2 regions of the Carnobacterium sp. CS13 genome follow, and region 1 is predicted to be linked to the other one. Evidence: riboswitches for the same ligand, from Rfam matches in the RefSeq annotation. Region 1 holds a riboswitch; the other holds the start of a gene.

Region 1 (16,475 bases):
TTTATTGATTCCTTTGTTCCATCTGCGGTAGGTGGTACCATTATTTTTTGTGTCGGCCTGTCCTTGATGCCTGCTGCTGTGAATGACAATATTTACAACAGTGCTGTTGGATCAATCGGGCAAAATATTTTCTTGGCACTTATAACTGGAGCCATTATGATCGGCTGCTCTATTTTAGGAAACCACTCATCTAAAAGCGGCCGTATTTTCCGCATTGCTTCTGTTATTACTGCCCTGTTTGCCGGCAGTATTCTGGCTGGATTTATGGGGATGCTAGACTTAACTTCAGTGGCAGAGGCAAAATGGTTTTCTATGCCGCAATTCATCTTCAAAGATTTCACGTTTTCTTTTGATTTCTCCGCGATCGTGACCATGCTGATCATTTATATCGTCTTAATTGCTGAAACAACTGGCACTTGGCTGGCCGTCAGCAATGTTACAAACACCCCTCTTAATAAAGATTCCATCAACCGCGGGGTTATCGGCGAAGGATTGGGTTGCATGACGGCTGCTCTTTTCGGCACCACACCTGTAACAGGTTATTCTTCCAATGCTGGTATCATTTCTATTACGGGTATTGCTAGCCGGCGAGTCTTTTTAGCTGCTGGCGGATTATTTATTGTTTTTGGCTTATCGGGCAAATTATCCGCTTTGATTTCCTCTGTTCCTTCTGCTGTTATTGGCGGTGTATTTGCACTCGTATGCGGAGTCATTGCGATGAGCGGCTTTCAAGTCCTAAAACAAGAACAAATTGGACAAAAAGAAACCTATGTTGTCTCTATTCCAATTCTATTGGTAGTGGCCTTGACGTTTCTGCCAACTGATTACTTAGATACCTTGCCTACCATGATTCAATACCTTTTTGGCTCTCCAATAGCAATAGCCGCTTTAACCGCTATTATCTTGAACAAAGTCTTGCCTCAAAATTAAATAAGAAATTTTACAAAAATTAAGACCGAGACAAAAACGTCTCGGTCTTTTTTCATATACAAAAGTACATATTTTTTTACGAAAGCAGTTATTGTTGCTTATTTAAAAATTTCAGAATTCTTAACAAGTTTAATCTTTGTCACGTTTCTTATAGTTGCTGTAGGAGAACCAGCATCCCAATAAAACAAAAGCTCCTAAGACTACGTGGTCTACAGTAGCTGAAAAACCAATGCTACTTCTTACTACAAATGCTAATGAAGCTAATACTAAACTAACCATAATTTATGGTTTAGTTCTCATTGGAACCACCTTCTCTTAATAAACGAGGTACCAAAATAAACAACACCTACAACTATCGCTAAATACCCTACTTGAATAAAAAATTCCCCAACAGAAGGGTAAAAATATTTTAAACCATAGACTACCGCAGTATAAATAAAAACAATTGTCCAATAATTTTTCGATTTTATTTTTTTATTCATATGGGCGCTCCTTTTCTCTTTTAGATCTCTATTAAAATAGACGTTTGTCACTAATCTTTTCACTTTAGACAGTAGTTTTTAAAAACACCTTTTTGTTTTTTATGTAAAAAAGCCCTTATAATACTTCAGCAATTTTTTATGAAAACTAAAGTAAAACCGTCTTCTAACTATTGCCTTTAGCGGCGTACATATTATTCCTGTCCAATGCTTCTTATGAAGGGTAACGAATATAACTTTTTTGCTTTTCAATACCCGTTTTCAAATCATTTTTAGCCTTTTCAAGGTTTAGTGCAATCATTTTTTCAACGTCCTCAACGATGATCAAATCCAGCGAACGGATATTATTTTCCAATTCTCCTACAGCCCCGGCTATTTTTTCAACAAATATTTTTTGATTGCGTGAGAGCTTCTTCCATTGTTTCGTCGTTTTCAAATAAGCAGAATAGGCTCGAATATCTTCATTTCGCTTTACTAAAATACTAATGGTTTCAAACTGATATAGATTGACCCAGTTCGCTGTTTCAATGCCTTTTTCGATATCTTCACCCGTTAATTCTCCTCTTATCAATAATTCATCGTAATACCTTTGAAATTCGAGGATCAACCTATTGAATTTCTGTTGCATATTCCATAGGTCTTTGAACGCTTCATGACCTGCCAATACTTTTAAATCCTTCGTATTTACTGGAATTTCTAAAGGTTTTATATAGTAATTGGAATCTATCTTTAAATGATCTCCACCAATACTAAAAATATTGTTGCTAACATCAGAAAACAACGAGAGCGAAGACTGTGCAGCGTAAGCTTCTTCTTTATCCTCTTCTCCTACTGTTGTCAAATAGGCTGTTGCTCTGGGCTTATCGTTTACAGTGAACCCCGCCATGTAGTAAGGCTTATTGTTTACTATTCGGTATATCGGATTAATAAATACTCCTTCATACCATTTTTTGTGTTTCTTCACTTTACGCATCAATGTTTTTTCCGTTTCTTTATCCATAAATTTCTCCTTCTATTTAGCTAAATCTGTGCCGCCCTTAATTTTTAAGGACAGCACAGTATAAAACCCATGTGTTGATCTTTTATGTATTTCCTTAAAAATTTTACCATAGCCTTGTTTGTAAATCCTAACAATAGCCTTTAAACAATCTCAGTTGGACAAATAATATTTTTATAAATAGTAACAGCAGCAATCTCTAAAGGATTGCTGCTGTTACATCTCTTTCTATTGATCGAAAGTGAAGGTATTAAAATATAGAGCAAATAACTGTTCCTATTAAATCAAAAAAAGATTCTAATTGCTTCTTTACCGAATAAGTTAGTTTTTTTCTCATTGTTATTCCCACCTTTTCAGTAAAAATGATAATGAATGTGCTAAGAGCAGTTTATTTTCTATAATCAATTCATCTTAATAATACCTGACTGTCCATGATATGTGTATACTAAGAATTAAGTATATTAAGAGGAGGATTAGATATGGTTAATTTACTTATTTTAGGAAGTTTGGCATTGGGATTAACTGCTTGGATTCTCCCAATTATTAATCTTGTGAGACATAAAAAAAATAACAATAAAAACTGGGTGACTCTTTCTATTATGAGCGTTAGTGCTTGTGCTATTTCACTCTATTTACAGCTTGTCTATAGTTCTCATTTGGTAGAAATTAATGACTTAAGTGCGTTGATGGATACAATTGGTACCATAGCTAAAGCAGCAGCAATTCTTTTAATCGTTACCATTGTATTGAACGGCATAACTTTAGTTGTATATCGGAATAGAATAGAAAAGTAAACTCTCAAATTTGATATGAATGAATAATAAAGAGGTTTTTGAAGGAAGACACTATATTCATACCTTCTTAAATAAAATGACATATACACAAAACTAATTTGGGCTATTATATTACTTTTTTTTATTTCTCAGAATAAAGATAACTATGAATAAAAAACACAATAAAAACAAACTAAATCCCATAGAACCATGCTCCTCTTTTCATAAAATAATGACAACTTTATTTTTACTTTCCATAACTTCAATCAATTTTACAGTAAAAAGAGTTTGCATAACAATTTAATGATGCAAACTCTTTTTTTGTTCGTCCTAAACAATCAATTTATATTTTCTAAAAGCAGATTCTCAACCGTTTGCTTAATATCTTTGCTGTGGCAGATAACTGAAATAACCGACACGCCGTCTGCTCCTGAAGAACGAACAGCACTAGCATTTTCTTCTGTAATTCCTCCTATGCCAACAATTGGGAAATTGCCAGCCTGTTTTCGCATCGCACTTAAAAAAGGCAATCCAGCAGGAGGTTTTGCATCTGTTTTAGATTTTGTTCTATATATCGGACCAATTCCCACGTAATCTGCTCCGTTAAGTATAGCTTGTTTCATTTCTCTAGAATTGTGTACAGAAACGCCCACTATTTTTCCTTTTGCTTGTTCACGAAATGTCGAAAGGGCTAGATCTTCTTGGCCGACATGGATACCATCAGCGTTTAGCTTAAGTGCGAGCTCCACATCATCATTAACGATAAACGGCACTTGGTAACTTTGGCACATTTTTTGGCAAGCACGGGCAAACTCTTCATAAGCTGCGCCTATTAAAGCTCCTTCGCCTTTTTCACGTAATTGGAAACAGGTGATTCCCGCTTGTAAGGCTTCTTCGAGCGTTTTCAGTGGGTCTTTTTTGCAGTTTACAGTGCCCATTATAAAATAAACATTCAATCTATTACAATCCATTCACTTCTACCTCGCAGACTCCTTGCTCGCGTTTATAAGCAAAATGATTCGTTGGTCCATGACCATTCCCAATATGAAGAGGCGTAGAAATAGCTAAGTGAATAAATCTTTTCGCTTCAATAATCGATTCCTGCAGCGGTAGCCCTTTTGCTATATTTGCTGTAAGAGCTGCCGAGAACGTACAACCTGTCCCATGTGTATCTTTTGTTTGGACACGAGGAGTCGTTATCGTAAAAGATTTCTGGTGAGTATACACTCTGTCCGTCGCCTGATCTTCATCTAAATGCCCGCCTTTTATGACCACGCATTGAACCCCCATTTGCAGGATTCGCTCTGCAGCTCTTTCAATATCTTTAGAATCTTTGATGCGTATACCGGTTAGTATTTCTGCTTCTGGAATGTTTGGTGTGCAAATGGTTGTATACGGTAAAAGTTTTTCGATTAATGCCGTTACTGCTGCATCTTGCAATAGACTTGCCCCGCCTTTTGCAATCATGACGGGATCGACGACCAATGGAATTTTTTGTTGATGTACAATTTCAGCTACAACTTCAATAATCTCAGCCGAAAACAACATACCTGTTTTCATTGCTTGTACAGAAAAATCATCTAGTACGTTTTGCAGTTGTTGCTGTACAAAGCTAGGCGTTACTTCAAAAATGCCATGTACACCGAGCGTATTTTGGGCAGTTAAAGCTGTTACTACTGTCGTTCCAAAGACACCAAGTTCTTGAAAAGTTTTTATATCCGCTTGGATCCCAGCGCCGCCGCCTGAATCTGATCCCGCAATCGTTAATGCAATCATCTCTTTACCTCCGCTAACTTTTGTAATGCATTCATCATTTGTACAGCAAATATTCCTACTTCCTCTGTACTTTGTTCAGCAGCTTGTTTGTAGTCTTTTAAAGTCGTAACTAAGCCTTCAAGCGGTTTTGCACTGCTAGCAAGAGAAGCTGCACAGATGGCGCTTAATAAACAACCTGTACCCGTGATGCGTGTAGCGATTTCCCTGCCTCCAGCAATATGAAGTCCTTTGTGCCCATCTGTTACGAAATCAGATTCCCCAGTTACAACAACCAGACACTTGTACTGCAAAGCAACCCGCTTCGCTACCCTAGCGATATCTATTTCGCCTATGCCGCTATCTACACCTTTTGACTGCCAATCTTCACCTGCAATTGCTGCTAATTCACCTGCGTTACATCGAATCAAATCAAACTGAATTTCCTTTAAAAGGTGCTGAACCAATTGTTTCCGATAGCTTGTGGCACCAACGCCTACAGGATCGAGCACAATAGGAATGCCCAACTCGTTTGCTTTTTTGCCAGCAAGCAGCATGGCTTTTGCTGTACGGTCATTCACCGTTCCAATATTAATAAGCACTGATTGGGCAGTCGAGACTATTTCAGAAACTTCGTTTGCTTCATCAGCCATAATAGGCGAAGCGCCGATTGCAAGTAAGCCGTTAGCCGTGAAATTAGCGACAACATAATTTGTCATGCAGTGCACTAAAGGGGCTGCTTTTTTAATTTGTGATAACATACTTGATCCTTCTTTCTTTTAATTTTTTGTTTAACATTTATGCTTATTATTCGTACTGACTCGTCTACGTTTCTTTCAAATCACTTTAAAAAACACTAATCCCAGTCCTCCTTTTTTGAACGTAAGCACAAAAAAAAGCCCCTACAAAAGTTGTAGAGACTAAAAAAGTGTATAAGAAAACCACTAATTGCTCCCTACGTCAGTATTAACTAACAGGTTCAAAGGGTCAGGTTTTAGCCTTCTCAACACAAGCGTGTCCCCCCGCGATTAAAAGTTTTACAAAAGAAAAGCCCCCCATAATAATGGAGAGCTCAGTACGTATCATTCAATACATATGTACATAGTGCTCCCTACGTCAGTGTTAACTGACAGGTTCAAAGGGTCAGGTTTTACCTTCTCAACACAAATGTGTCCCCCTGCAAAACATTTAATTACTGATAAGCTTACTATATCTAAACTAGTTAATCAATCATCTTCAGATAAACCCTGTCTATCAGTCCTCTGTGTATCAACCTTTAAGAATTAAAACCAAAAAATAATGAGAATAACAATAAAAACAAAGACGCCATCATAAAAAGCACTCCAATTACTCTAAGTACAATTCCAGAGCTTTTGCTTTCTTTTTTTATTTTATTCCCAATGAAAATAAAAAATAATCCTATCAAGAAACAAAAAATGAAAAATAATATAAAACCCAGTCTTTCTGGTAAGTTATAAATTATTTCCAATATAAATTCCCCTATTAATTAAAGTATTTTTTTATGCTTTCTTTTATCTCACCAACAGACGTTAACATCATCAAATGGTCACTGTACTTTATAGTTTCAATTTTATAAAACATATGAGCATTTAAGTTCAACTCTTTTTGTAATCTGTTATCACTTTCAATATTATTGTTTTTCGAGTTAGACAATAATAGAATTAATTTATCGTTTTTCAATACCTCTATTTCTTTTGTATTCAAATCGTTAATTAGAGAATTGAACGCACTATCTGAAAGAATATATGAATAGTTATTCTTATTGTTGCAGATATGATATGTGCTCAAAAGCGCATTGTACACATGCTGCAATTCTTTAGTAGTTAATAAAATTCCTTCTTCTTTTAAGCTCTCAACATCTTCTACTATACTTTCGTTTAAGTCGTCTAAAGAACCAAATACCGGAAGTTTTATTGTACCAACGTCACTATTTGAGATGTTATTTACCGGATAATACCCGCTATCTAAAAAAATAACACCTCTTGGATTAATCATTCCTTCTAGATTGGATACTAGCCAACATGATAAAGAACTAGCGACAATATAGTAATCATCTCCTACTCCCAAATGATTTACAAAAGATAAAATATCATCAGAAAAACTGTCCAATGAATATTCACCACCAGACGTTGAGTTGCCATGAGATCTATAGTCTAATGCATAACAATTATAATCATCTATAGAATCAATCAAATTATAATAAAAGTTTTTGTTATTATTTAATCCATGTAAAAAGATGATATTGCTTTGCGAACCACTATTTTTCTCAAAATAACTAAAGGTATGGTTATTCTTTTTGAAATCTTTTAAAATTATCATATTGCCAACTCCTCAAATATAAATAAATGCAGATAAGACGGTATTCATGAAAAAAAACAAACACTACAATGAATAATCAAAAAGTTCAGATACTCAAAATGCCAAAGTAAACATTATTTTTGGAAGATAGTATACCTAAAGTCACGAAAACAGAAAAGATAAGAGTTCCGATCAGAGCTGAGGTGAAATCAATACTTTGTCCTTTAAAATATTGAGTAACTAAATTAGCTGTTAGATACAGTCCTGCAAGTAGAGCAACTCTTTTAATTTTATTCTTATTCATTTTAATCCTTCTTTCCTTTCTTTTTCTGATTTCACTTTAACGCACATTTTTGATTAAACACTACCATGTTATTTTATTTAAGTTTATACTAACTATAGTTGCATAATAACATTTTCGAATAGGGGATTTTTATGAACGCAAAACAAATGTGGGATAATTTTATACAGTTACATCCAAAATATCAAGATTCTGCTTATAGCGCTTGGAGTTACGGAGCGATTCCTGATCAATTGGCAGAGTTAACACTAAAAAACATTAAAACAGCTACCGCTTCTGCTTATGATTTATATGCAATTGATAACGATCCATTGCCACAAATAAATGAGTTTAACATTATATTAGATAGCAAAGACGAGGCTGTTTGTATAACAAAAACAACCAAAGTTTCAGTTATTCCGTTCCTTGAAGTTTCTGAGGAGCATGCCTTTAAAGAAGGAGAAGGCGATAGATCATTAGCAACATGGAGAAAAGATCATACCGAGTTATTTACACAATGGTATAAAGAAGCAAACCTTGAATTTAATGAGAATATCCCAGTTGTTTGTGAAGAGTTTGAAGTGATCTATAAATAACCGCCTTTTTTGTTTATATAAACCTACTTAAAGCAAGGAACATATCGGAATCAATGTAGACAAAATTAGCGAAACATTATTAAACCGATTCTAGTATTTTCAGGTGTGCTTTCTACAAGACAAACTCTCCACACATAAAATGAAACCATTTTAAAGGAGGAATCAACATCTTTATTCGTATATTAAATGAAGACGATGCAGAAATGTATCGGGCATTAAGATTAACCGCGTTAAAAACGAACCCTGAAGCATTTGGATCAACTTATGAAAGAGAAAAACAATTTTCAATTGAACGTATTAAGCAACGAATCTTGCCATCGGAAAAAAGAATCACTTTAGGCGCTTTTAATGAGAGAAATATGTTGATAGGGATAGTTACTTTTCTACGTGAAACCAATACAAAGATGCAGCATAAAGGCCATGTTTTAGGACTTTATGTTATGGCTGATAATCGCGGGCAAGGAGTAGCTAAGCGTTTATTAGTAGAAACGATTGAACTCGTAAAGAAATGGGATGGACTTGAGCAAATTAATTTAACCGTTGTCTCAACTAATCTATCAGCTATTCAAGTATATTCTAAACTTGGTTTTAAAGTATTTGGAACTGAACTGAAAGCTATGAAATACGAGAATCAGTATTTCGATGAACATTTAATGGTTTTATTTTTGTGACTCTACATAAAATAAAAAAGACTGCTAAATTATATATTTACTGATTTAGCAGTCTTTTGTTTGATTTGAAGGAGTGCTTAAAGTTCCTTTTTCATTTCAACAAATTCATATACACTTCCATTTGTTGGTTGGTCATAAATTTTTGTTTGCACAAAACCAGCTTTCTCATAAACTTTTTTTGCTCGTTCGTTAAATGAAGCCACACCTAATCGAACAGTTTTCACTGAAATATTTTTACGAATATAGTCAAGGATTTCTAACAGGAAAGCTTGTCCCAATCCATTCCCTGTTAATTCTGGTTTTATTCCTAGACCTATATCTACAATATCATCACTATCTAAAGCTTTTTCAATAACAAAAAAGCCGAATAACGTATTACCTTTCATAACTTGAAAATAGTTGTCTTTTCTTAAACTTGGAGTCATTAGTTCTTCATAATCTTCTGGATCCGAAGTCATATTATAGAACTCATAAACTCCTTGGTATTTCCATTCATCTGCAATGGCTTCAGCGTTATTCTGGCTAAGTTTCTGGATAACAAAAGACACCATGTTCACTCTCCTTTTTTGTATATAACATTTCTTATAGCAAATATTTTCATTCTGACCGTTAAAAATATAGTTAATCAAAATGCTCTCAATGAGTTGTTTGTGTTTTTTATAGGTTATCTTTTTCTTTTTTTAAAAAAGAAAAAGATAACGAAAATTGTGTATATAGTAACATTTTGAAAGAATAATAAAAATAAGTGTTATGATAAAATCACAACGAATATTTGATAAAAAGAAGTAGATATAATCCTATTTTTTGGAGGTGTTTTTTTGAAAAAGAAATTAATAAATTTAGCTTTGTTAAGTATTATTCCAATTATTTTAGCAACGTTGACACACTTTATCTGGGACGTTCATTTAAGTTTGATAGCTGGCATTCTTTACGTTATTTTGTTCGTATTTAATTTACCTAGCGGAAGTTTCATGAGTACCAATAGCGATTACAATATTAAAAGAGTGAATCCTCATTATAAAGCTGAAAAGCAAGATTTTAATTCTTTAAACAGCCAGCCTTTGATCACATTAGCTGTTTTAGTTTTATTAACTATAGCGAGCTTTCTTATTTATTTTCAACAAATACAAAACTAAGCTTTTAGTTAGCTAATATTTATCATTTTATAAGAACAAGTAAAATCTTTATATTTTCTAGTAATAAAAATTTGAAACTGCTATGCTTAAGTTTATTATATTCCACTAAAAACAGTATTTGGTTATTTCTAATAGGAGGAAAGCATGGACGAGACAAATGAATTAGATAGTAAGAAACAAAGTGCTCAAAATAAAATGATTGAAGGAACATTTTGGTTAACTGCTGGTAATTTTATTTCTAGGCTTCTTGGATTGATCTACATTATTCCCTGGTATTATTGGATGGGAGAACATGGTTTAGTAGCAAATGGATTATATGGAATGGGCTACAACATTTATGCTATGTTTTTGCTGATTTCCACAGCAGGAATTCCTTCTGCTATTACCAAACAAATTTCTTACTATAATTCATTAAATGATCCTGAAATGAGCAATCAAGTTTTTTATAGTGCACTTAAAGCTACTGCTGTAATCGGTGTTGTTGCTAGTTTTCTTATGTACAGCTTCTCATCCGTAATAGCAAAACATTCAGGTGGCAGTGATGATTTGGCTGCTGTCATTAAATCTTTGAGCATTATTGTCATTTTCTTTCCAAGCATGAGTGTGATAAGAGGTTATTTTCAAGGTAATCATAAAATGAAACCTTATGCCATTTCCCAAATCCTTGAACAAGTGGGAAGAGTGCTCTATATGCTGCTCTCAACGTTTATTATCATGAAAGTGCTGAAAGGAAATTACGTTACGGCTGTTGTTCATTCAACTTTTGCAGCTTTTATTGGATTGATTTTTAGTTATGGCTACTTGTTGATCAAATTAAAGCAAGAGACACCTATACATATAAAGTTTAGAAAAAGCAAAGCAAAAACAAACTTTTCTTCTAATGGTTTATTAAAACAAATAGCGCAAGAGTCAATACCTTTTATTATTGTCGGAGCGGGAATTTCATTATTCAAATTGATCGATCAATTTACTTTTTTTAGAATTATGGATCACGTTACGGACTATTCTGATAAACAGCTAACCGAATTGTTTGGAATTTTCAGTGCAAATCCTGATAAATTAACAATGATAGTTATTGCGCTCGCTACTTCTTTATCAAGTGCTGGTCTGCCTCTTTTAACTGAATTTTTTACCAAAAAGGATCAATTTTCTTTATCAAAAATGATTACTAACAACATTCAGCTTTTCCTTTTCATCATGCTTCCTTCTATAATAGGAATGATTGCACTAGCACAGCCGCTTTATACTCTATTCTATGAACCAAGTCATTTAGGCATTATGGTCCTTATCCAAGCCTGTTTAACAGGTTTTATTCTTGGGTTTTACATGTTAAGTTCTAGTATATTGCAAAGCGTCAATCAGAATCGTTATGCTATTGTGGCATTAGCTGTCGGAGCTCTGATAAAATTAGCTGCTCAATATCCCTTAATTTCTTATTTTGAAGTATATGGTCCATTAATGGCTACTTCCATCGCTTTTGCTGTTACCTGTATGCTGAACCTAATGAAAATAATTAAAATCGCTAAACCTAATATTAAACTTCTACTTAAAAGTTTCTTGCTTATTTTCATTATAAGTACCCTAATGCTATTCGTTGTTGCTCTTGCCAGGAACCTTCTCTATTTAGTTTTGTCACCTGAACGAAAAATAGATAGTTTTCTAATCGTTGTCATTGTGGCAGTTGTCGGAATCCTTTTTTATACTTTTATATCATTTAAAACGGGCTTAGCCGATAAATTGCTTGGCAATGATGCTATCAGAATAAAAAATAAATTTAAGATCAATCCTTAGTTCTTTAAGCATTACTTAAATGATTATCTTTAAAGGCTCCTCATCATTCTTTTTTCAGGATAACGAGGAGCTGATTCGAGCATTTGTATAACACATGGTATTCTAATTATGTACATCAAGCTTACTGGAAGGAGATTTCTCTACGTTCAAGTTTATTTTAAGCGTTATAGTTATTTATTTCTTGTTGTTTACCGATCGTTTTTCAAAAATAGTACAAACTATTGAAAAAGAGTTTGCACCAAAACATAACTAAAGTTGCAGATTAAAAAAACAGAAGAGATTCTACTAGTAATAAGGAGATGATCATTGTGCATGACATTCAAAACTCTCATGACTTAGTTCAAGCTTTGAATAAAAAAGAAGATGAAATCGTTGTTACAGGCAGTTATTGTAAAGAATTAAAAACATTGATAGCTGCAAACGTACCAGACTCTGACTATGTTGGAGTAATGCCTGGCCAAGTATTAACACAAGGGTTTTTCATGCCGTTATTTTCTAATTTTGTAAACGATGTCTTGAGTCTGTTTGACTCTTCTAACCTTTCCAAAGAGCAAAAAGAAATCAAGAAAAGACTTCGGCTTTATAACGTTATCAAAAATTCTCCTAATAAAATTAGTTTAAGGTTGAAGCAACTTGATTATTAAAAGTTGTTTAACTCGTTTATTGACCTGCTATGATGAGTTTTTCTAGCACTCATTCTGCTATTTCATAAAAACACAGCAATATAACTAAAAAAGATAGGTAAGCCTGAAAAACAAGGCTCATCTATCTTTTTATTCTGCATAAGTGTAATTACTTAGCATAATTAGAAACATTTAGAACAAGGTTGCAGTCCTCTAGCGTTAGCTTCATCCATAGTTGCTGGATAATAAGTGCCATTGCCGCATTTACGTATATGGTACTTCGAACCAGTAGCAGTAATTAGAATTGGCGTTTCATTACCCGGATTTTCTGCTGTCGTATTTGTCGTTTCTGTGTGAGTAGAATACGATTCAGAATGAGAATAATTGTCTTGTGAAGCAGATGCAGCTACTTCGGCTGCTTTTTCACTAGCAATTCTCTCTTCTTCTGCTTTTTCTGCAGCTATTGCTTTTGCTTCGGCTTCAGCTTTTTCTTTTGCTACAGCTACTTTTTTAGCTTCTTCTTTATTTTTATCAATGGTTCCTTTTACAGAAGCTAGTTCAGTTGTTAGGCGATCATTTTCACGAGGAAGTGCTTTTATAAGCTCAAAAGCGTGATTATAATTATCATCTGTCGGGTTTTCTTCAGCTGTTATAACCGCCTCTTCAGCAACCGCTAGTTGTTCTTCTCTTTCTGTGACTTTGCCTTGTATAGTTTCTAATCTATCTGAAAAAGAATCTTTGTTTAAATTAACTATTTTCACCAAATTTTGCGCATCTTTTAGAGTAGTGGGAGATAATTCTTTTTCAGCCAATGCAACAGCTGTTTCGGCCTTTATGTAAACAGATATATCTTCTAAACGTTTTTCGATGGTATCGTACTCTTTAGTTAATGCGGATACTAATGTTGCGGCTTTATCATAATTTTCTTGAGTAGGCTCGTCTTCAGCTAATGCTAAAGCTGTTTCAACTTTTTTCATTCTTTCTTCTTCTTCTTTTTGTTCATTTAAAAATGCAACATATTCTTCTGAAGCAGTAACTGTAATTATCTTTTCTGTTTGAGAATCTTCAATTTCAGCTACAAAAGTTACTTTATCAGACTTGTGGTCTTCTAATGTTACCTTATAAGAAAATTTTCCATCGTTAATTTTAATCTTGATTCCATCTGCAGTTACTGTAGCATTCGAGTTCGTTGTTCCTTCAATAATTGCGACTCCTTTAGCATTTGTCTCGACTTCAGAAGCCTCCATTCGCAGCATAGCTTCTGCTGGTACGAACATGGCAGCGCCGATGATAACGACCACACTAGCCAAAGTAATCATTGCCGATTTCTTTTTAGGCTTTTTTCTTACAACATTTATTAAAAGCTTTCCTGCACCAAAAATAAAACCTAACAAACCAATCATAACAAACCATATACCCATCTTTTTACCTCCTTAATTTATAATTAAAGTATACCAAATCTATTAGATAACAACAGGTTTATTTTTGAAACGCAGATTTTTTAAGCTTCTGAAGACTTTTTCTAACGCAAAAAATTCCCTAACCAATTAAGGAATAGGGAATTTAATTAATTGTATTAGTTTGTATAAGGAACATACTCGCCATTCAAAGGATCCATTTTCAATAATGTTTCATCTGAAAGGTTGTATTGGAACATTCCTACCATGTTGGAAATCTCTACGCCGTCTACTTCATGAGCATGTCGGATTTCGATTTGGTATGTACCTTCATCGATTTTCGATACATAAAATTGGTTGCCTTCAGCAGAAATCCCGGTCATTGAAACAACTTTGTTCAAGACCTCTGTCCGTTCTTCTTCTGCTGTCATCACGGGTGCTTCACTCGTGCTTGATGCAGCACTGCTAGATGTTGCAGCTTCAGAAGATGCTGCTGTCGAACTAGATTGTTCTGCCGCTGCTTCTTTCTCAGTTAACCATGCTTGGATTTCATCATCGGATACTGTTTTGATATCATGTCCTGTTGCTTCTTTGAATTCTGTTGCTGCTAAATCAGAAGTCCGTTCGGTTTTGTAAGCAGATTGTTCGATCAATGCCGCTGACTCGTCGGCTTTGGCTTTTTCTGCTTGTGCGGAATTGATTTTTGTTTTTAATTCTGTTGCTTTTGCTTCTAATTCGCTGTACTCTGTTAAATCGTTTTGCAATAATGTATCGATACTGCCTGCTGCTTCGTCTAGCTTTCCAGCCTCGAATTGCGCTAAGCTGTCATCATACATTTTTTGATACGTTGCTTCTGCTGTAACTTCTTGACTTGATGAGTCTTCTGATACAGAAACAACTTCGGAACTAGCTGATGATTCTGTCGTTCCATTGTTCTCAGTCCCACAAGCACCTAAGAGAACGATACTGGCAAATGCCATCATAAAAATTTTAGATTTTTTTATCATATTTCTGTTCCTCCTTTAACTATTCCTTTTTTATTTCATCCCCATTATACCTTACTTTACTTTCCTACCCATACATTTACGATTAAATTTATGAGATTCTTTCTGATTGCACAATACCTACATGTATATATGCGTTGCTTATTCAATCGATTTGTTCAAATGAAAGCTCTATTACAGGGTATTCCTTTTAATTGATTCTCTTTTTTATTATACTTGGAACAGTTGAAAAGAAAGGAGCAAACCAAATGAAAAATTTTATAGAAGAATTTAAAGAATTTGCCTTCAAAGGCAATGTGCTCGACTTAGCCGTTGGGGTCGTTATTGGTGCTGCATTTACAGCCATCGTAACTTCACTGGTTGAAGACATCATCATGCCTTTGGTCGGTATAATAGCCGGCGGTACTGACGTTTCTAGTTTGTCGTTAGAAATTGGCACCACTACTTTAGCATACGGCGCTTTTTTACAAGCAGTTATTAATTTCTTACTTATCGCATTTGTAGTCTTTATGTTTATTAAACTGATCAACAGCGCTGCTGCCAAATTCAAAAAAGAAACAGGCGAAATTGGCGAAGAAGTGGAAATACCGGCTGCTGAAGAATATTTAAAAGAAATCCGCGACTTATTGGCAAAAGAACAGGCATCTTCTTCAATAGAAGAATAAATTTTATGTGTCACTAAAACAAAAAATCCCAGAAGAAGGTGCCGAACAAGGCACTTCGCTTCTGAGATTTTTTTCGTTGTTGCTAATTATTCGACAATGTAATCTGGGTTTTGGTAGTTGTCTTTTTTCAAGCCTTTGATGCTCATCATGATCACAAAACTGAATAAGTATAATGCCGATAAGAACAGCATAACCGCAAACAGATTGTAGTGGTCCAGAATAAGACCAATTGCAACGGATGAAAATCCGCCGACTGCACGCCCAACATTTAAAATCACATTATTAGCTGTTGAGCGAATATGCGTCGGATAAAGTCTGCCGACGATTGCTCCATATCCTGCAAACATCCCATTTGCAAAAAAGCCGACGACCGCTCCTCCTATCAGCAATGTCCATTCACTTGTCGCTGTGACAAATAAGAAGACTGACGCTGCTGAAGCGAGCAAGAACAGCGCGTACGCTGTGCGAGCTCCAAGTTTATCTAGAATACGGCCAAACAGCAGCATTCCGATGCTCATGCCGATAATCGTTGAAATCATCCAAATTGATGAACCTGAAACAGACAAGCCTAAACTTTCTTGTAAAATCGATGGCAGCCAGTTCATTAAACCAAAGTAGCCGGCAATTTGAACCGTAGCCATGAGCATCAAAGAAATCGTCAAGCGCGTTAATTTAGGCGTTTTAAACAGTTCTTTGATCGATGTCGAAGGACCGTCCGTTGCTTTTTGTGCTTGTTTCCATTCATCGGTTTCATCTAAGTGTTTGCGCACCAAGACAGCCATCACAACAGGCAGTAAGCCGAATAAGAATAATGCATTCCAACCAAATGTCGGAATGATCAGCGCTGCTAAGATCGCTGCTAAAATGGAACCGAATTGACCGGAAATCGTAACGATCGACGTCATCGCACCCATTTTCTTTCTGGAGAACACTTCAGCAACCAAAGCCATACCGATACCGTATTCGCCGCCCGCTCCCACACCTGCTAAAAAGCGGCAGAAGTAAATTAAGTAGATGTTGTTTGCAAAATACATAGCAGCTGTGGCGAAAGCAAAAATATAA
Region 2 (16,475 bases), 770 kb from region 1:
AAAAAAATCAGCCATGTTTCTTCCCTCCTACTCTTTAATTTCTTTTGAAACGGTTGATTCCATCGGCGTTTCAGGTGGTGTTTCTGCGTCATCGCCCCAAATCGTGTCATACACAATATCTACTAGAGAAGCACGCGTAACTATTCCAATTAAACGATTTTTTTCATCAACTACTGGGACATTCTTAAACCCGCGTTTTAAAATACGTTGTACAGTATCTCTTAACAACGTTCCTTTGCGTACAAAATAAACTTTGGTCGACATGATATCGCCAATACTGGTTGCACGTTTCCTGTTTAAATCGATGCTTTCAACATCAACATATCCCTTTAAGATTCCTGCATCGTCCGTCACTAATAACGAGTCTACACGGCGGTCACGCATCAGTTTGATAGCATCAGTAATAGACTTGCCTGGTGTAACTGAAACAGGGTTCTTCAACATAACTTGTTCAACTGTTTGAAGATTAGGCCGTGCTTGGAGCAAACGATCTTCCCCAATAAAGTCTTCTACAAATTGATTAGCTGGAGCAGCCAGAATATTATCCGGTGTATCGAATTGAACAACTTTACCTTCTTGCATAATGACGATGCGGTCCGCTAAATCTAAAGCTTCATCCATATCATGAGTAACAAAAATAATTGTTTTTCCCATCTCTACTTGAAGTTCTTTTAATAATTCTTGGAGAGAGTCTCGCGTAATAGGATCCAAAGCACCAAACGGTTCATCCATTAAAATAATGTCTTGATCCGCAGCTAAAGCGCGGATAACGCCTATTCTTTGTTGCTGACCCCCTGACAATTCAGAAGGATAGCGATCTAGAAACTCTAACGGCAAATCTACTCTTTTTATGAGTTTTTTGGCGATTTCTTTTTGTTCTTCCTCTGACCATTTCATTAATTTCGGAACTAAAACGATGTTATCAAAAATGGTCATGTGTGGCATCAACCCGATTTGTTGGATCACATAGCCGATTTTCCGACGCAATTTCACTGGATCTTTCTTCATGATATCTTCGCCATCAATTAAAATTTGTCCAGAAGTTGGCTCGATCATTCGGTTGATCATCCGCATTGAAGTTGTCTTTCCACTTCCACTTGTACCAATAAAAACAATAAATTCGCCTTCGTTAAACGCAAGATTGATGTTGTCTACTGCTTTTTTTCCGCCTTTATAAACTTTTGAAACATTTTTAAATTCAATCAAAGTTTCCACCCTCTTATCTATTTTTCTTTTCTTTGCTAAAAAATCGCATTATCCTTATCAATTATCTCTTAAATCGCTCGTATAATCAACTTTCTATACTTTTCATTAAAAATCCCTTAAAAAAAAGACGCAAAAATAATGGTTTGACCAACTATTTCTACGTCTGAAAAGTTACTTTGTTATAAAATTGGTGAAAATAATCTAGAAAATGTTTGTTTAAATTTCAGCCAACGCGATTGTCCATCTAATAGGGATTGAGTCAATAAATAACTGCTTTCGATATCTTTATAAAAAATTTCTTTTTGTTGTCTGGCAATCTCTGGGTCATAAATAAAAGCATTTACTTCAAAATTTAGTTTGAAACTTCGAATATCAAAATTAGCTGTTCCAATTGAGCAGATTTCGCCGTCTATCACAATTGTTTTGGCGTGTAAGAACCCATTATTATAGATGTAAACTTCAGCTCCAGCGGCTACCAATTCGGCAGCGTAGTAAGTAGTTGCTCGGTAAATAAACGGATGATCTGGTTTATTAGGAATCATGATTTTAACATCAATACCAGACATGACGGCTATTTCAATAGTCTCCAGTACTGAATCATCCGGTACAAAATAAGGAGTTTGGATAAAAACGGATTCTTTTGCCATACTGATCATCTTAATGTACCCTTTTTTGATTTGTTGGGTTTCAGTATCCGGCCCGCTTGAAACGATCTGCATGTTTGACTTGCCTTTTTTCTTCATTAGCGGAAAATAACTTTCTTGGTATTCTAACTTATGATGAGAAACCGTCGCGTTCCAATCCATTAGAAAGCGGCTTTGCAAGGGCAAAACGGCATTGCCTTCAATTTTCAAATGAGTATCACGCCAATACCCAAATTTTTTATATTCTCCTAAGTATTCATCCCCAACGTTGAAACCGCCAGTGTAGCCAATTTCCCCATCGATAATAACAATTTTTCTGTGGTTGCGGTAATTAAAACGTAAATTTATAAAGCTAAAGCGGGAACCAAAAAAAGTTTCAGCTTCCCCTCCTAAAGCTTTTAGCTTTTTAAAAAATTTAGGTTTCAAAGCACGGGATCCTAACGCATCATAAATAACAAAAACTTCTACACCCGCTGCTGCCCGTTCTTCAAGAGCCGCTAAAACGCGATTTCCGATTTTATCATCTTTAAAAATATAATAAATCATATGAATATGATGCTCAGCTTTGTAAATGTCTTTAATCAATGCATCGTATTTTTCAGCACCATCTGTAAAAATTTGTATTTTGTTGCCTTTTGTTAAAATAGATTCATCGCTTTCAAGAAACAAACTTGCCATTTCTTTGGCATTTTCTGTTGCTTGTCTACTGGACAGCAAATCTTCATCATCTGCCAGCATTTCTTTTTGTGCTTGAACAAGTTCAGGCATTCCTATGCTTTCTTGAGCTTTAATATCGAAAATCTTTTTGCGGGATAATTTATTCCCGATAAATAAATAAAAAACAAACCCCACTCCCGGCAACAACATCAAAACCAATAACCATGCCCATGTAGCTGCGATATCTCGTTTTTCTCGAAAAACAGTGATCATGGCAAAAATGATATTTAAAACAATAATAGCTAATATACTCATCCAAACTATTTGCATATGTTAATCCTTTCGAAACTTTTATTCTTATCTTACTATGTTCTTTTTTCTATTGCTAGCATTATTCAACTTAGAGCGCCTTTTAAAACAAATAAAGAAGCATCCGCTTCAAAAAAAGAATCGGATGCTTTTGTTTTATCGTTTAATTCATTGGAAGCTTGATGCAGTTGGTTCTTTTGGTACAAACAAATGAGGTGCTGTTTTGTTAAAGAGAAGCAACACAATGCCTGTTGCAAACATAGTCGCCAATGCGCTTCCTCCGTTGGCAAGAAACGAATACCATAATGGACTCATTCCTTCTGGGGCATAACTTCCCCAAAAGTAATACCCTGCTATAAAGTGCCAGAAAAAACGAGCTATCGTTCCAACGATTGTTGCTAAAATGATATATCCTGCTTTTTTGACAGGTTGCTTTGCGCGAAAAGCTTGTTGAAGGGGTTTAGCAAAAAAACCAGCAAATCCCGTAAACATAAACGCTACAAAATACTCAATAAAACCTTGCAGCAGATTTAAAATAGCGACATCACCCGTCAAGTAATGTAATACTCCCCATAAAAATCCAGATGCAATACCTGCTACAGCGCCTCTTCGAAGGGCATACAGTATCATCGGGATCATTCCCAATGATATAGTAAAACCTGTACCGACAGTCGTCGGCAATAAGGATAAAACAATGGCTAAAGCTGCGACAATCGTTCCTTCGATCCATACCCGTAATCGTGTATTTTCCATAAAAAAATCCTCCTTTAGTGTGTCGAACAGTGCCACACAACAAAGGAGGAGCTCAAATTATCTTTTAAGATAAATCATTTGCCCCGTCACAATTCCTACGCTCGTGTTAACGAACAGGTTCGAAGGGTCAGAATCTAGGATTCAATCTCAGCTTTTTACAGCACCCCTTTGTGATGGTTGTTCAGTTAGTTTTTACTCTTCAAATACTACGGACAAAAAAGCTTTTTGTCAACTCTTTCTTCCGGCCGGCTTAATCCATACGCTTTATTCAGCCGATGAAAAAGCTGAACTTTCTTGATTCATTTCCTCTTTATCATTTGAACCTGAGTCTATGTCAACCTCAGAGTCTTTAGGTATCTCTGGACTCGAAGAATCTTCTGGCTCTTCAGCCGTATCTGAAGAATTTTCTTTAGCTGGAAGTTCTGGTTCTTGCGTATCTTTTTGTGGCGCCGTCCAGTTGCTTTGAGGACTCTTTGTTGTCTTAGGAGTGGGCTGCCATGTATTTTGATTCGTTGTGCTGCTTTTGACAGAGGTAGAAGTTGATGCTTCATCTTGTTCCGACTCTTCTTGCAGAGCAGCCTCTTTTTCAATTGCTTCCATTCGTTCTTGCTCAGCCAGTCGTTCTTCTTCCAACACTCGTTCTTGTTCTTCTTGTTCTTGAAGCAGTTGTTGTTCTATAACCCTTAATTTAGTTTCTACCAACGCTAATGTTTCAAAAAGTGCTGTTTGGACTTTCTTATTTTTTATCGCTGTAATCATTGCTTTTACTTCATCGTACTGCACTTGAGTAACATCTTCTTTGACTATTTCTGTTTTGGGCTCCTCAAACAATTCAGCTAAAGTTTTCTCAGCTTTTTTTATTGCTTCATATTGATCTTTCGCTTCAGTCAAATATACCTTCAATTCGTCATATAGCAACGGAAAACGTTTTTTTATTTTTTCTAAATGAGTTTGTGCTTGTTCTAATTGGCTTTCAGACACTTCGTCAGCTAATATATTATCTATTAACAAAGATTGAACAACTTTTTGAGCTTGATACCCTTCTTCGGCTGCTCTCACTTCAGTTAGAAGCTCTTTTTTTAAAGGGCTGTCAGGAAGTTCTTTGACTTTATCTAAAGCAATTGATAGTTGCTTTTCCGTAATACCTTTTGCTAACGTCTCTTTTGCTTCCGTTTCAAATAAAGCAGCGACTAGCTTTTCTGCTTCTTTTGTCTCATCTAGCTTTTGTTCTGCTTGTTTAAATTTTTCAGTTTGTACATAACGATGGTATTTAGTGCCCCCCATGATCGTTGCTACCGTTAGCAGCACAAGAAGTGAAAGAACGATATTTTTTTTAGTCATTTTCTGAATCCCTTCTGGTCTTTCTCTGTTTTGTTTTTTATCTTTCATGTACTATATTTTTTTTGAGTAAATAAACTTGTACGCTCCATCTTCCTTGCTTCGTTTTTTTGTATCGACAAATCCCGTTTTTAAATACAGCATTTGCCCGCTTAGATTATCATAGTCAACTGCTAATACAATCTCATCGATCGAATCAAAATTTTCTTTAATGAATAGCGGCAATCGTTCCATCGAAAGTTTTCCGTATCCTTTGTTTTGAAAACGCTCGTCAATGGAATGCGCATGTAATAATAAAGCATTCTCCTCGGTTGGATAAGTCGAAAACCCCTTTTCTTTTTGTAAAATGAAAAATCCTACTAAGGTTTCTTCCTTTAAAATCAAAACCGGAAATTTTTTAGTTTCATGGAGACTATCGGTCATTGCTGTCATCGGCTTAACAGTATAAGGTGTTTCTTTTAATTGATAGTTTTCAAATAGAACTGCATCTGCTATTGTAGCTTCTTTCAATATTATTTCATCAGCCAGTACCATATAGCCTTCACCGCCTCTATAAATTTCACCTAATCGTACCACGCTAGCTTAAACTTTGTTTAGTGCTTCTATTTTTCAACGGTCGCCTTCCCACTCTTGAAAAAACTCCTTTAGATAGTTTTCCATATAAATATGTCGGTGACTTGCCATTTTTTTGCCAACGGATGTATTCATCGTACTTTTTAATTTTAAAAGCTTCTCATAAAAATGCATGATGCCAGTATCTTCACCAGAACGGTACTGTTCAAGCGTTAAATTTTCTCTTGGAAGAAGGTCTGGATGGTGAATCAGACGACCGTGTGCTCCGGTATAAGCCATTGTCCGAGCAATTCCAACAGCTCCCATAGCATCTAAACGATCTGCATCCTGAACTATTTTCCCTTCTAATGAAGAAAGTCTTTTTTTATTCGTTCCGCCTTTATACGACAAATGTAAAATAATATCTAAAATAGCCATCCGTTCTTGTTCTTCCAATTCAATAGTTTTGAGCCAATTACGAATTTTTTCTTCTCCTGCTGCTTCGCTCTTGTTTAACTTCCCATCAGCGACATCGTGTAACAGTGCTGCCATTTCACAGATAAAAAAGTTTACTTCTTCAGTCTCTTGTATCGCGATCGTTTTAGCTACATTTCGCACGCGGTCAATATGCCACCAGTCATGACCACTAGCATCATCTTTTAATAAATCATAAACGTACTCTTCTGTTTGTTTTAAAATTTGCTTTTGATGTCCGGATACCATTTAATAGACTCCTTGGATTTTATTTTCTCTTTGTTATTTTATCCATTCTAGTTTATCAATCTACCGATGAAATCACAAGAAGTAACTTCCTCTGTAAGGCTTGTCCTGCTTTGTTATTTATTTAAAAAAAAGATGAATTTTCCTCCCATGTGTTAATTCTTACCAATTTCTTATTTTCTGCTCATAGCTCTGCTATGACAATGAAAACAAGCTGTTATTGATGATTTATGAAAATCACTTTTGTTTTCATTTCTTCAAGATAATGTTACACTCATTTTTGTGCCTTATTCGGGAAGCTTGTTTTGAGTAAAAACTGGCTTTATAGCCATTCATTTCTATTTGAGATTAAATTAAAAATGAAAGGTTATTCTTCTTCAACAAACGTTTCTCGCATTTCTATAGACTATAGGGTGCACTAGAGGATGTAAAAAAAATAAAGGAGTGGATACTTTGTCAAAAATAAAAGTTGAGAACGTCACGAAAATTTTCGGTAAAAAAAGTGACCGTGCTTTGGAGTTATTGGAACAAAACAAAACAAAGCAAGAAATTTTAAAAGAGACCGGAGCTACAGTTGGTGTGAATGATGTCAGCTTCACGATTGAAGAAGGTGAAGTTTTTGTTATCATGGGGTTATCCGGTAGTGGAAAATCTACGTTAGTGCGTATGTTCAACCGATTGATTGATGCTACAAAAGGAAACATCTATATTGATGGAGAAAATTTATCTAAAATGGATAAGAAAGCTTTACGTCAAGTTCGCCGTGAAAAACTAAGCATGGTTTTTCAAAACTTTGCTTTATTCCCGCACCGTACTATTTTAGAAAATACTGAATACGGATTAGAAATCCAAGGTGTTGATAAGAAAGAACGTTCTGAAAAAGCGATAAAAGCTTTGGAAAATGCAAGTTTAGGAGATTACCGGGATCAATACCCTCACCAACTTTCAGGTGGTATGCAACAACGTGTCGGCTTAGCTCGTGCATTAGCCAATAATCCTGAAATCTTATTAATGGATGAAGCTTTTTCTGCTTTAGACCCATTGATCCGGAAAGAAATGCAAGACGAGTTAGTTGATTTACAAGCTAACGTTAAAAAAACTATCATCTTTATCACACATGATTTAAATGAAGCTTTACGAATCGGTGACCGGATTGCTTTAATGAAAGATGGCGTAATTGTTCAAATCGGTACTCCAGAAGAAATCTTAATGAATCCAGCAAATGATTACGTGGAACGATTTGTTGAAGACGTAGACCGTTCTAAAGTATTGACAGCTGAACACATTATGAAACGTCCTGAGACTGTAAACATCAAAAATCATGGTCCGCGTGTGGCTTTGGAACAAATGCGCCGCGAAGGTCTATCTAGTATTTTAGTGGTTGACAGCAGTCGAAACTTACAAGGATACATTACTGCCGAGGATGCTTCTACAGCACGTAAAGATGGCATCACAAAAATTGAAACCATCCTTAGAACGGATATTCCAATCGTCACTAGAACAACAACTATGAACGATATTTTCTCTGTTATCCATGATTCAACAACTCCTGTTGCAGTAGTTGACAATGGCAAACTAGTTGGAATTATTGTCAGAGGTGCGGTTATCGCCGCGCTAGCTGGTGAAAGTGAGGAGGATTCAGTACATGAATAACATTTTAGATTTGATTCCTAAATTACCGGTAGCAAATGCCGTTGAAGAACTAACAGCTTGGATTACTCAAGCATTCGCGTTTCTCTTTAATCCAATTCAAAAATACTCGGAGATTTTTATGGAGGGTGTTACAAATACTCTATTGTTTATCCCGCCGATTATTTTTATCATTCTTATTGCTCTGCTAGCATTTTTTGTATCTGGCAAAAAGTTTGGATTAGCAGTCTTTTCTCTGGTAGGCTTGTGGTTCATTTATAATCAAGGCCACTGGGAAAACCTAATGAATACCGTCACTTTAGTATTAGTGGCCAGCTTACTGTCTGTTATCATTGGTGTTCCATTCGGTATTTTAATGGCTAAAAGCAAAACGGCTAACGCCATATTGTCTCCTGTTCTTGACTTTATGCAGACTATGCCTGCTTTCGTTTATTTGATTCCTGCCGTTGCTTTCTTCGGTATTGGTATGGTACCTGGGGTGTTTGCATCTCTAATTTTTGCTATCCCCCCTACTGTTCGATTTACTAATTTAGGGATTCGTCAAGTTTCAAGCGAACTGGTAGAAGCTGCTGAAGCTTTCGGTAGTACAGGACCACAAAAATTATTTAAAGTTGAGTTGCCTTTAGCTAAATCAACTATTATGGCTGGTATCAACCAAACGGTCATGCTTGCATTATCCATGGTTGTTATTGCCTCTATGATTGGTGCTCCTGGTCTTGGAAGAGAAGTTCTTTCTTCCCTACAACGTGCTCAAATCGGTACAGGTTTCGTATCGGGCATTGGTTTAGTTGTACTTGCGATCATCATTGACCGCATTACACAGAAGTTAAATAAAAAAGCCTAATTTATTAATTAAAAAGACCGTTAAATCTGTCAATACATTTAAATTTGAAAACTTTTATAGTTGAAAAATTAAACATTATGAAAAGGGAGATGAATCAATTATGTCAAAATTTAATTGGAAACGCCTGAGCCTTATAGCCGGTCTAGGTTTATCATTAGTTGCTGCAGGTTGTGCCGCTGAGGACGATGCTGCGAAAGAAGATACTGTCGGCAAAGGACAAGCAATTGATTTAGCTTATGTCGAATGGGATACTGAAGTTGCTTCAACCAATGTCATCGGTACTGTTTTAGAAGATCTGGGTTACGATGTGACCTTAGTTCCACTAGACAACGCCGTCATGTGGGAAGCTGTCTCAAGTGGTGAAGTCGATGGGATGGTAGCTGCTTGGTTACCAGGAACTCATGGTTCACAGTATGAAAAATACGGTGACCAAATTGTTGACCTAGGTGAAAACTTAGAAGGCGCTAAAATCGGCTTAGTCGTTCCTGAATATATGGATGTTGATTCAATCGCTGATTTAACAGACGAAGCAAAACAAACCATCACTGGTATTGAACCTGGTGCTGGTGTTGTAGCTGCAGCTGAACAATCACTTGAGGATTACCCTAATTTAAGCGACTGGTCTGTTGAGACTTCTTCATCAGGTGCTATGACTGTTGCTTTAAAACAAGCTATTGCCAATGAAGAAGATATCATTGTTACAGGTTGGTCTCCTCACTGGAAATTCGCTACCTATGATTTAAAATATTTAGAGGATCCAGAAAATTCTTTTGGAGCTGCTGAAACAATCAATACAATGGTTCGTGAAGGATTAAAAGAAGATATGCCAGAAGCGTATCAAGTATTGGACCAATTCAACTGGACAACTGATGAAATGGAAGAAATTATGTTGAACATCAATAAAGGTGAAGATCCAAAAGATGCTGCAAAAGCTTGGGTTGAAGAAAACCCTGATCGTGTTGCTGAATGGACAAAAGATGTAGCAAAATAAATAAAATAAAAAAATCCTGAATCGATAGATAATCGATTCAGGATTTTTTTATTTTCGACGGTTACGAGAACTCGTTTCCATAATAATTGGCAAAATAACAGGTCTTCTGCGCGTTTGTTCAAACAAGAATTTACTTAAAGCATCTCTGATTTCTTGCTTCAAGCGACTCCATTCGAATTCTTTATGGTTTAAATTGTCTTCTACTACTTCTCGCACAATTTCATTGCTTGCGGCAATCAAATCAGTATTTTCTTTAACGTAAACAAATCCGCGAGTCATTACTTCAGGACCAGACATAATTTTGCCTTTTTTACGGCTAATCGTTACAACAGCAACAAATATACCATCTTCTGAAAGCAGCTTGCGGTCACGTAAAACGATATTTCCAATATCGCCAATACCAATACCATCTACCATCGTGTTGCCTGCTTCTACTTGACCTGACATATGCATCCGGTCATTTTTATATTCGATCACATCGCCTTTTCCAGGTATAAAAATATTTTTAAATGGAATTCCGACTTCATGAGCTAATTTAGCATGAGCAGCTAAACGGCGATACTCTCCCATAACTGGGATAAAGTACGTTGGCTTGATCAGATTTAACATCAGTTTCAAATCATTTGGTGTAGCATGGCCAGAAGCTTTCAAATTATCAGAAATTTGTTTGACTACTCCGCCTGCACGGTAAATCATGTTTTCTGTTGTTGCCACATTAACTTCCATACTGACAGAAGGACTGGTCACGATATAAATCAAATCGCCTTCTTTAATATTTACTTGAGGATGTTTTCCTGCTGCCATTTTACGCAAGGTTTTAATTGGTTCGCCAGTTGTTCCCGTTTCTAGAACCACGATTTCTTCATCTTTGTATTTATCGATATCTTCAATCGGAACGATCAAATCTTCACTTGGCAAGTTGATTTTTTTGAGTTTCATAGCAATGTCTACGATTTCTTCTAACTGCTTCCCAGTAATAAACACTTTTCTCCAAGATTTGTACGCTGCATCTAAGACTTGTTGGATTCGTAAAATATTGCTCGCAACACTCGCGACAATAATACGTCCCTCAGTATTACGGAAAGTATCCACTACCTCTTCAGCAACTCTCAAATCGCTCACATTTTCAACAGGGCTTTCTGCATCGCTTGAATCACTTAACAAAGCCAGAACTTTATTTTTTCCAATATCGCTGATTTTAGCTAAATCTGTTTGATAAGCTGGCGTTGCACTTTGGTCAAATTTAAAGTCTCCAGTATAAACGATACTGCCTTCATCTGTTTTTAACGTTACTCCTACTGAATCTGGAATCGTATGCGTGGTTCTAAAGAAACTCAAGACTGCATTGCCAAATTCAATTTCAGTGTTCTCATCAATGACATGGTAGTCATCAAATTTGCTTGTCTGGCTATCTTTTTCAACAAATAATTTAGCTAACGCAATGGTTAGTTCTGTTCCAAAAACGGGAACATCAAACTTCTGAAGAAAATAAGGCAGCGCTCCTATTGCATCTTCATGCCCGTGTGTTAAGAAAACGCCAGTTACACGGTCGCGATTTTCTTCTAAATAACTAAAGTCGGGAATGACGATGTCGATTCCTAACAATTCTGTCTCGGGGTACATTAACCCGCAATCTAAGACAAAAATTTCATCTTCCACTTCAACAACGTACATATTTTTACCATTTTCACGTACGCCACCTAGCGAAATAATTTTAATGTTACTCATTTCTTCACCTCTATTTCTCTCTATTCTTGTCTCACTAGTCGCCTAGCTCTAATACAGTTAATATCTTTTGCTCTTCTTCATTGGAACAAGCTACAAGAGGCAATCTTAACCCGCCTACATCTACGCCTAAATGGTTCAATGCCATCTTAACCGGTGCCGGCGAAGGTACAGTGAATAAACTAGCCATTTTAGGCACCAATTGACGGTGTACTTTTGCCGCTTCTGCCACTTCTCTTGATTCAAATAAATCAAACATTTCAACCATTTCTTTACCAAATAGATGGCTGGCAACGGAAATCACACCTGTTGCTCCAACGCAAAATGCAGGATAAGCTAAATTATCTTCTCCTGAATAAACCAGAAAATCATCATTGGTTTGTTCTACGATTTCACTGATTGCATCCATTCCTAAACATTCTTTCACACCAATAATATTATCCAATGCTGCTAAACGAATCGTTGTAGCAGGTTCGATTGCCACACCTGTTCGGCCAGGTACATTATAAACGATGATCGGCAGTTTCGTATTTTGAGAAACCGCCTCAAAATGAGCATATAGTCCTGCTTGATTAGGCTTATTATAATAAGGAGCTACGACCAGTACTGCATCGATTCCATTCATTTGTTCGACTTCTTTAGTGAAAGAAATCGTTTCAGCCGTATTATTCGAACCTGTCCCTGCAATAATCGGTACACGGCCATTTACCAATTCAACTGTTTTTTGGTATAAGCTCACTTTTTCATCTCGTGATAATGTAGGTGACTCGCCAGTTGTTCCGCCGACCACTAATCCTTCACTGCCGTTGGACAAAAGATAGTCGATCAACGTTTCTAATTTGCTGAAATCCATTTGGCCTTCAGCGTTAAAGGGTGTCGCCATCGCTGTGATCACTCTTGCTTTCTTAAAATCCATTCCGTTCACCTTCTCTTTCAAAAACAACTTTATTAGCTGACTATTTTTCTTTTACTAAATCTAAGCTATGCAGACTTTCAGCAATCTGAATAGAATTCCAAGCTGCGCCTTTGACTAAATTATCAGAAACGACCCACATATGGAAACCCAATTTTTCATCTACATCTTGTCTGATTCTTCCTACAAAGGTTTCTTTTTTCCCTACTGCAGTAAGAGGAGTTGGGTACAATTGCGTTGCTGGATCATCTTGTAGTTCTACACCAGGGGCTATACGCAATACATCTTGAATCCCTGCAACAGTAGCACTTTCATCTGCTACTTCGATATAAACTGACTCTGAATGTCCAGAAACCACCGGAACACGAACGCAAGTAGCTGAAACTTTGATATGATCGTCAGACATGATTTTTTTAGTTTCATTGATCATTTTCCACTCTTCATAAGTGTAACCGCCCTCTGCAAAAACATCAATTTGCGGCAATATGTTAAAAGCAATCGGAAAATGCTTTTTATCGCCTCCTGATGGTAATATTTTAGCATCATAAGGTTCATCGTTTAACATGTGTTGTGCTTGTTCTTTCATTTCTTCTAATGCTGCTGCTCCGGCACCGCTAACAGCTTGATAAGTAGAAACAATGATGCGTTTTAAACCATATTTTTTACGGATCGGTTGCAAAGCCACCATCATTTGAATCGTAGAACAATTTGGGTTAGCGATGATTCCGTTATGGTTTTTCATAGCATCTGCATTTACTTCAGGTACAACTAAAGGAACAGTAGGATCCATCCGATAAGCACTAGTATTGTCGATCACAATGGCTCCTCTTTTAACCGCTTCAGGAGCAAATTCTTTTGAAATGTCGCCGCCTGCACTGAATAATGCAATATCTACTCCATCAAATGAATCAGCTGTTGTTTCTTCAATCGTTAGCTCTACATCATTAAAGTATAATTTTTTCCCAGCTGAACGCTTTGATGCAAGCAGTTTGATTTTATTTATAGGCAAGCTTGAGCTTCCTAGCATTTCAATCATTTTAGTTCCAACCGCTCCAGTTGCACCAACTATTGCAATAGTATATCCACTCATTTAAAAGTCTCCTCTACAAATCTTTTGATTAATTTATTCATCACTTTATCTACAAAAGTAGCCAATATATATTTTAGCACAAATAGCGATGAAATCATACAAATCTAGTTTATTCCCTCTTCCCGCTAATTTCATCTACCGAGAAGCTGCTGCTATGCTAAAATAGGTTAGATCCTTACATTCTATGACAGAAAGGAAAATGAGATGAAAAAAAAGCATAAAATTTTTCTTATCGGTTTATTGATTGTTGCTGTAATTTTTTTATCAGGCATGTTGATACTTCAGAGAGTAACCTATCACCCCTCTGTACAAGCTCTTCAAGCAGCTGCTTCTCAACAAATGTATCATGTGGATGAAACACCAGAGGTCGTTTACTTTGAGCCAATTAAACCTGTTACTGATACAGCTATTTTATTTTACCAAGGCGCTCTTGTCGAAGAAAAAAGTTACAGTATTTGGGCTTCAAAATTAGCCGAAAATGGTCATTCCGTCTTTTTAATTCGACACCCTTTAAAATTAGCTGTTCTTGCTGCAGATAAAGCTCAAAAAGTGCTGGATGAATATGACATTGGGTCCTATGTTATTGGCGGACATTCGTTAGGCGGTGTTATGGCTAGCCGCTTTGCACATGCACAAATGGAAAACCCTTTAAAAGCTCCTGTCTTAAAAGGTGTTTTCTTTTTAGCCAGTTACCCAGATGAAAAAGGAAGCTTACAAAACAGCTCACTTCCCGTTTTATCGGTCACCGGTTCAAATGACGGAGTGTTAAACCAAGAAACTTACCAAAAAAATAAAGTTTTCTTGCCCCAAAAAACAGTTTATTACGTCATTGAAGGCGGAAACCATGCTGGTTTTGGCAGTTATGGAGCACAAAAAGGCGACTCTTCTCCAGATATCACTAATAATCGTCAACAAGAAGCAGTATTTACAACACTTCAAAATTGGTTGGATACTCTTCCAGAATAATAACGATGAGTCATTGGTATTGATGTGTATGGGCGGAAAACCCGCATTAACTGTGGCAGATGAGACACCAGGATGGATTCTAAGGCGATTTATTGCCGCGTCAGTGCGTCTTTATAAGAAAGGTCGGTGTTTTTGTTAGTCCTATATTATCATCGCTCTAAGCCGTTGTATTTAGACAAAAGTAAAAATCCTCTTTCCGTTTTGGAAAGAGGATTTTTACTTTGATCATTCAGTTTATTTAGTCTTCTTCTTTTTTCAATAAAGCTTTACGAGAAAGATTGATTCTTCCTTGTTTGTCAATTTCAATAACTTTAACATCGATTAATTCATCTAATGCTAGAACATCTTCTACTTTGCCAACACGTTCATTAGCTAACTCTGAAATATGGACTAGTCCGTCTTTGCCTTTAGCAATTTCTACAAAAGCTCCGAATTTTTCAATTCGTTTAACTTTACCTTTGTAAACTTTTCCAATTTCAATATCTTGAGTCAATTCTTTAATAATGTCTTTAGCACGTTTGATCATCGCTGCATCTTCAGAAGCAATACTGATTTTACCTTCTTGATCGATGTCAATTTTCACACCAGTTTCTTCAATAATAGCATTGATTTGATCGCCGCCTCGGCCAATAACTACTTTGATTTTTTCAGGTTTGATTTGCATCATTTCGATTTTCGGAGCGTATTTGCTTAATTCTTTATGTGGTTCAGCAATAGTGGATACCAACTCATCTAAAATCTCTAAACGGGCTTTTTTAGCTTGTGACAATGCTTCTTCTAAAATTTGCGGTGTGATTCCTTGTATTTTAATATCCATTTGAAGAGCTGTGATTCCAGCAGTTGTTCCGGCAACTTTAAAGTCCATATCGCCTAAATGGTCTTCTAATCCTTGAATATCTGTTAAGACCGTATAGTTTTCGCCTTCCATTACAAGCCCCATCGCAATACCAGCTACTGGAGCTTTAATTGGAACCCCTGCATCCATTAAAGCTAACGTGCCTGCGCAAATACTTGCTTGAGAAGAAGATCCATTTGATTCTAAAACTTCTGAGACCAAACGAATCATGTAAGGGAACTCTTCTTCATTAGGAATAACTTGTGATAAAGCACGTTCTCCAAGTGCCCCATGACCAATTTCACGACGACCAGGACCACGATTTGGACCAGTACTGCCGACAGAGAATTGTGGGAAATTGTAATGATGGATGAATCGTTTGCTTTCTTCAATACCTAGGCCATCAATAATTTGGTGTTCTCCAAGTGGAGCCAAAGTAGCGATGGTAAGAGCTTGGGTTTGGCCACGTGTAAATAATCCTGAACCATGCGTTCTTGGCAAGATTCCAATTTCAGATGCTAAAGAACGAATTTCGTCAATCTTACGGCCATCTGGACGAATCTTATCTACAGTGATCAAACGACGAACTTCGTCTTTTTCCATATCTTCAACGATTTTCTTGATTTCTTTGTTGATACGGCCAGCTTCTTCGTGTTCTTTGTATTCCTCTTGGTAGAATAAAATCGCTTCTTCTTTAACGGCTTCAATATTAACTTCACGAGCTAATTTTTCTTCAGTTTTAATTGCTATACTCATTTTTTCTTTATAAGCAGCATTGATTTCTTTTTCTAAATCCGCATCAACTTGTAATAAAGAAACTTCGCTTTTTTCTTTACCTACAGCAGCTTGAATTTCTTCTTGGAAAGCTACTAATTCTTTAATAGCATTATGACCAAAAAGCAATGCGCCTAACATGTCTTCTTCCGAAACTTCTTTTGCTCCGCTTTCAACCATGTTAATAGCTTCTTTAGTACCTGCAACAGTTAAATGGATATCTGAGACTGCTTCTTGCTCAACAGTTGGGTTGATAATATACTCTCCATCAACACGACCTACATCAACACCAGCAATCGGACCATCAAATGGAATATCTGAAATCACTAGAGACAGTGATGACCCAAACATTGCTGCGAAAGACGGTGAACAGTTTTGATCCACTGACATTACTGTATTGGTTACTTGTACTTCATTACGAAAACCATCCGCAAACATTGGACGAATCGGACGATCAATCAAACGAGCGGTCAGCGTTGCTGCTTCACTCGGACGTCCTTCACGTTTG

The links. Region 1 has a riboswitch for thiamine pyrophosphate ahead of thiM (hydroxyethylthiazole kinase). Riboswitches for the same ligand answer to the same signal wherever they lie in the genome.
Region 2: another riboswitch for thiamine pyrophosphate. It lies ahead of thiT (energy-coupled thiamine transporter ThiT); the one in region 1 lies ahead of thiM (hydroxyethylthiazole kinase).

The regions. Positions count from the first base shown of each region.
Region 1 is NZ_CP067364.1:183,987-200,461, reverse strand. Features, by position in the region: gene JHE06_RS01000 (uracil-xanthine permease family protein) at 1-930, shown strand, start outside; gene JHE06_RS00995 (hypothetical protein) at 1,227-1,412, opposite strand; gene JHE06_RS00990 (hypothetical protein) at 1,624-2,409, opposite strand; gene JHE06_RS00985 (hypothetical protein) at 2,886-3,200, shown strand; gene thiE (thiamine phosphate synthase) at 3,518-4,150, opposite strand; gene thiD (bifunctional hydroxymethylpyrimidine kinase/phosphomethylpyrimidine kinase) at 4,140-4,955, opposite strand; gene thiM (hydroxyethylthiazole kinase) at 4,952-5,692, opposite strand; TPP riboswitch at 5,867-5,965, opposite strand; TPP riboswitch at 6,023-6,120, opposite strand; gene JHE06_RS00965 (alpha/beta fold hydrolase) at 6,435-7,271, opposite strand; gene JHE06_RS00960 (hypothetical protein) at 7,357-7,554, opposite strand; gene JHE06_RS00955 (ASCH domain-containing protein) at 7,686-8,126, shown strand; gene JHE06_RS00950 (GNAT family N-acetyltransferase) at 8,288-8,797, shown strand; gene JHE06_RS00945 (GNAT family N-acetyltransferase) at 8,875-9,348, opposite strand; gene JHE06_RS00940 (hypothetical protein) at 9,616-9,933, shown strand; gene JHE06_RS00935 (putative polysaccharide biosynthesis protein) at 10,078-11,724, shown strand; gene JHE06_RS00930 (hypothetical protein) at 12,033-12,368, shown strand; gene JHE06_RS00925 (hypothetical protein) at 12,530-13,768, opposite strand; gene JHE06_RS00920 (hypothetical protein) at 13,924-14,751, opposite strand; gene mscL (large conductance mechanosensitive channel protein MscL) at 14,997-15,413, shown strand; gene JHE06_RS00910 (MFS transporter) at 15,500-16,475, opposite strand, start outside.
Region 2 is NZ_CP067364.1:957,621-974,095, reverse strand. Features, by position in the region: gene JHE06_RS04680 (ABC transporter permease) at 1-15, opposite strand, end outside; gene JHE06_RS04675 (betaine/proline/choline family ABC transporter ATP-binding protein) at 28-1,206, opposite strand; gene cls (cardiolipin synthase) at 1,386-2,837, opposite strand; gene thiT (energy-coupled thiamine transporter ThiT) at 2,985-3,569, opposite strand; TPP riboswitch at 3,645-3,747, opposite strand; gene JHE06_RS04660 (hypothetical protein) at 3,834-4,910, opposite strand; gene JHE06_RS04655 (GNAT family N-acetyltransferase) at 4,962-5,483, opposite strand; gene JHE06_RS04650 (HD domain-containing protein) at 5,517-6,182, opposite strand; gene JHE06_RS04645 (quaternary amine ABC transporter ATP-binding protein) at 6,633-7,832, shown strand; partial or broken gene JHE06_RS12160 (ABC transporter permease/substrate binding protein) at 7,825-9,664, shown strand; gene JHE06_RS04630 (ribonuclease J) at 9,713-11,392, opposite strand; gene dapA (4-hydroxy-tetrahydrodipicolinate synthase) at 11,427-12,305, opposite strand; gene JHE06_RS04620 (aspartate-semialdehyde dehydrogenase) at 12,346-13,392, opposite strand; gene JHE06_RS04615 (alpha/beta hydrolase) at 13,597-14,358, shown strand; gene pnp (polyribonucleotide nucleotidyltransferase) at 14,597-16,475, opposite strand, start outside.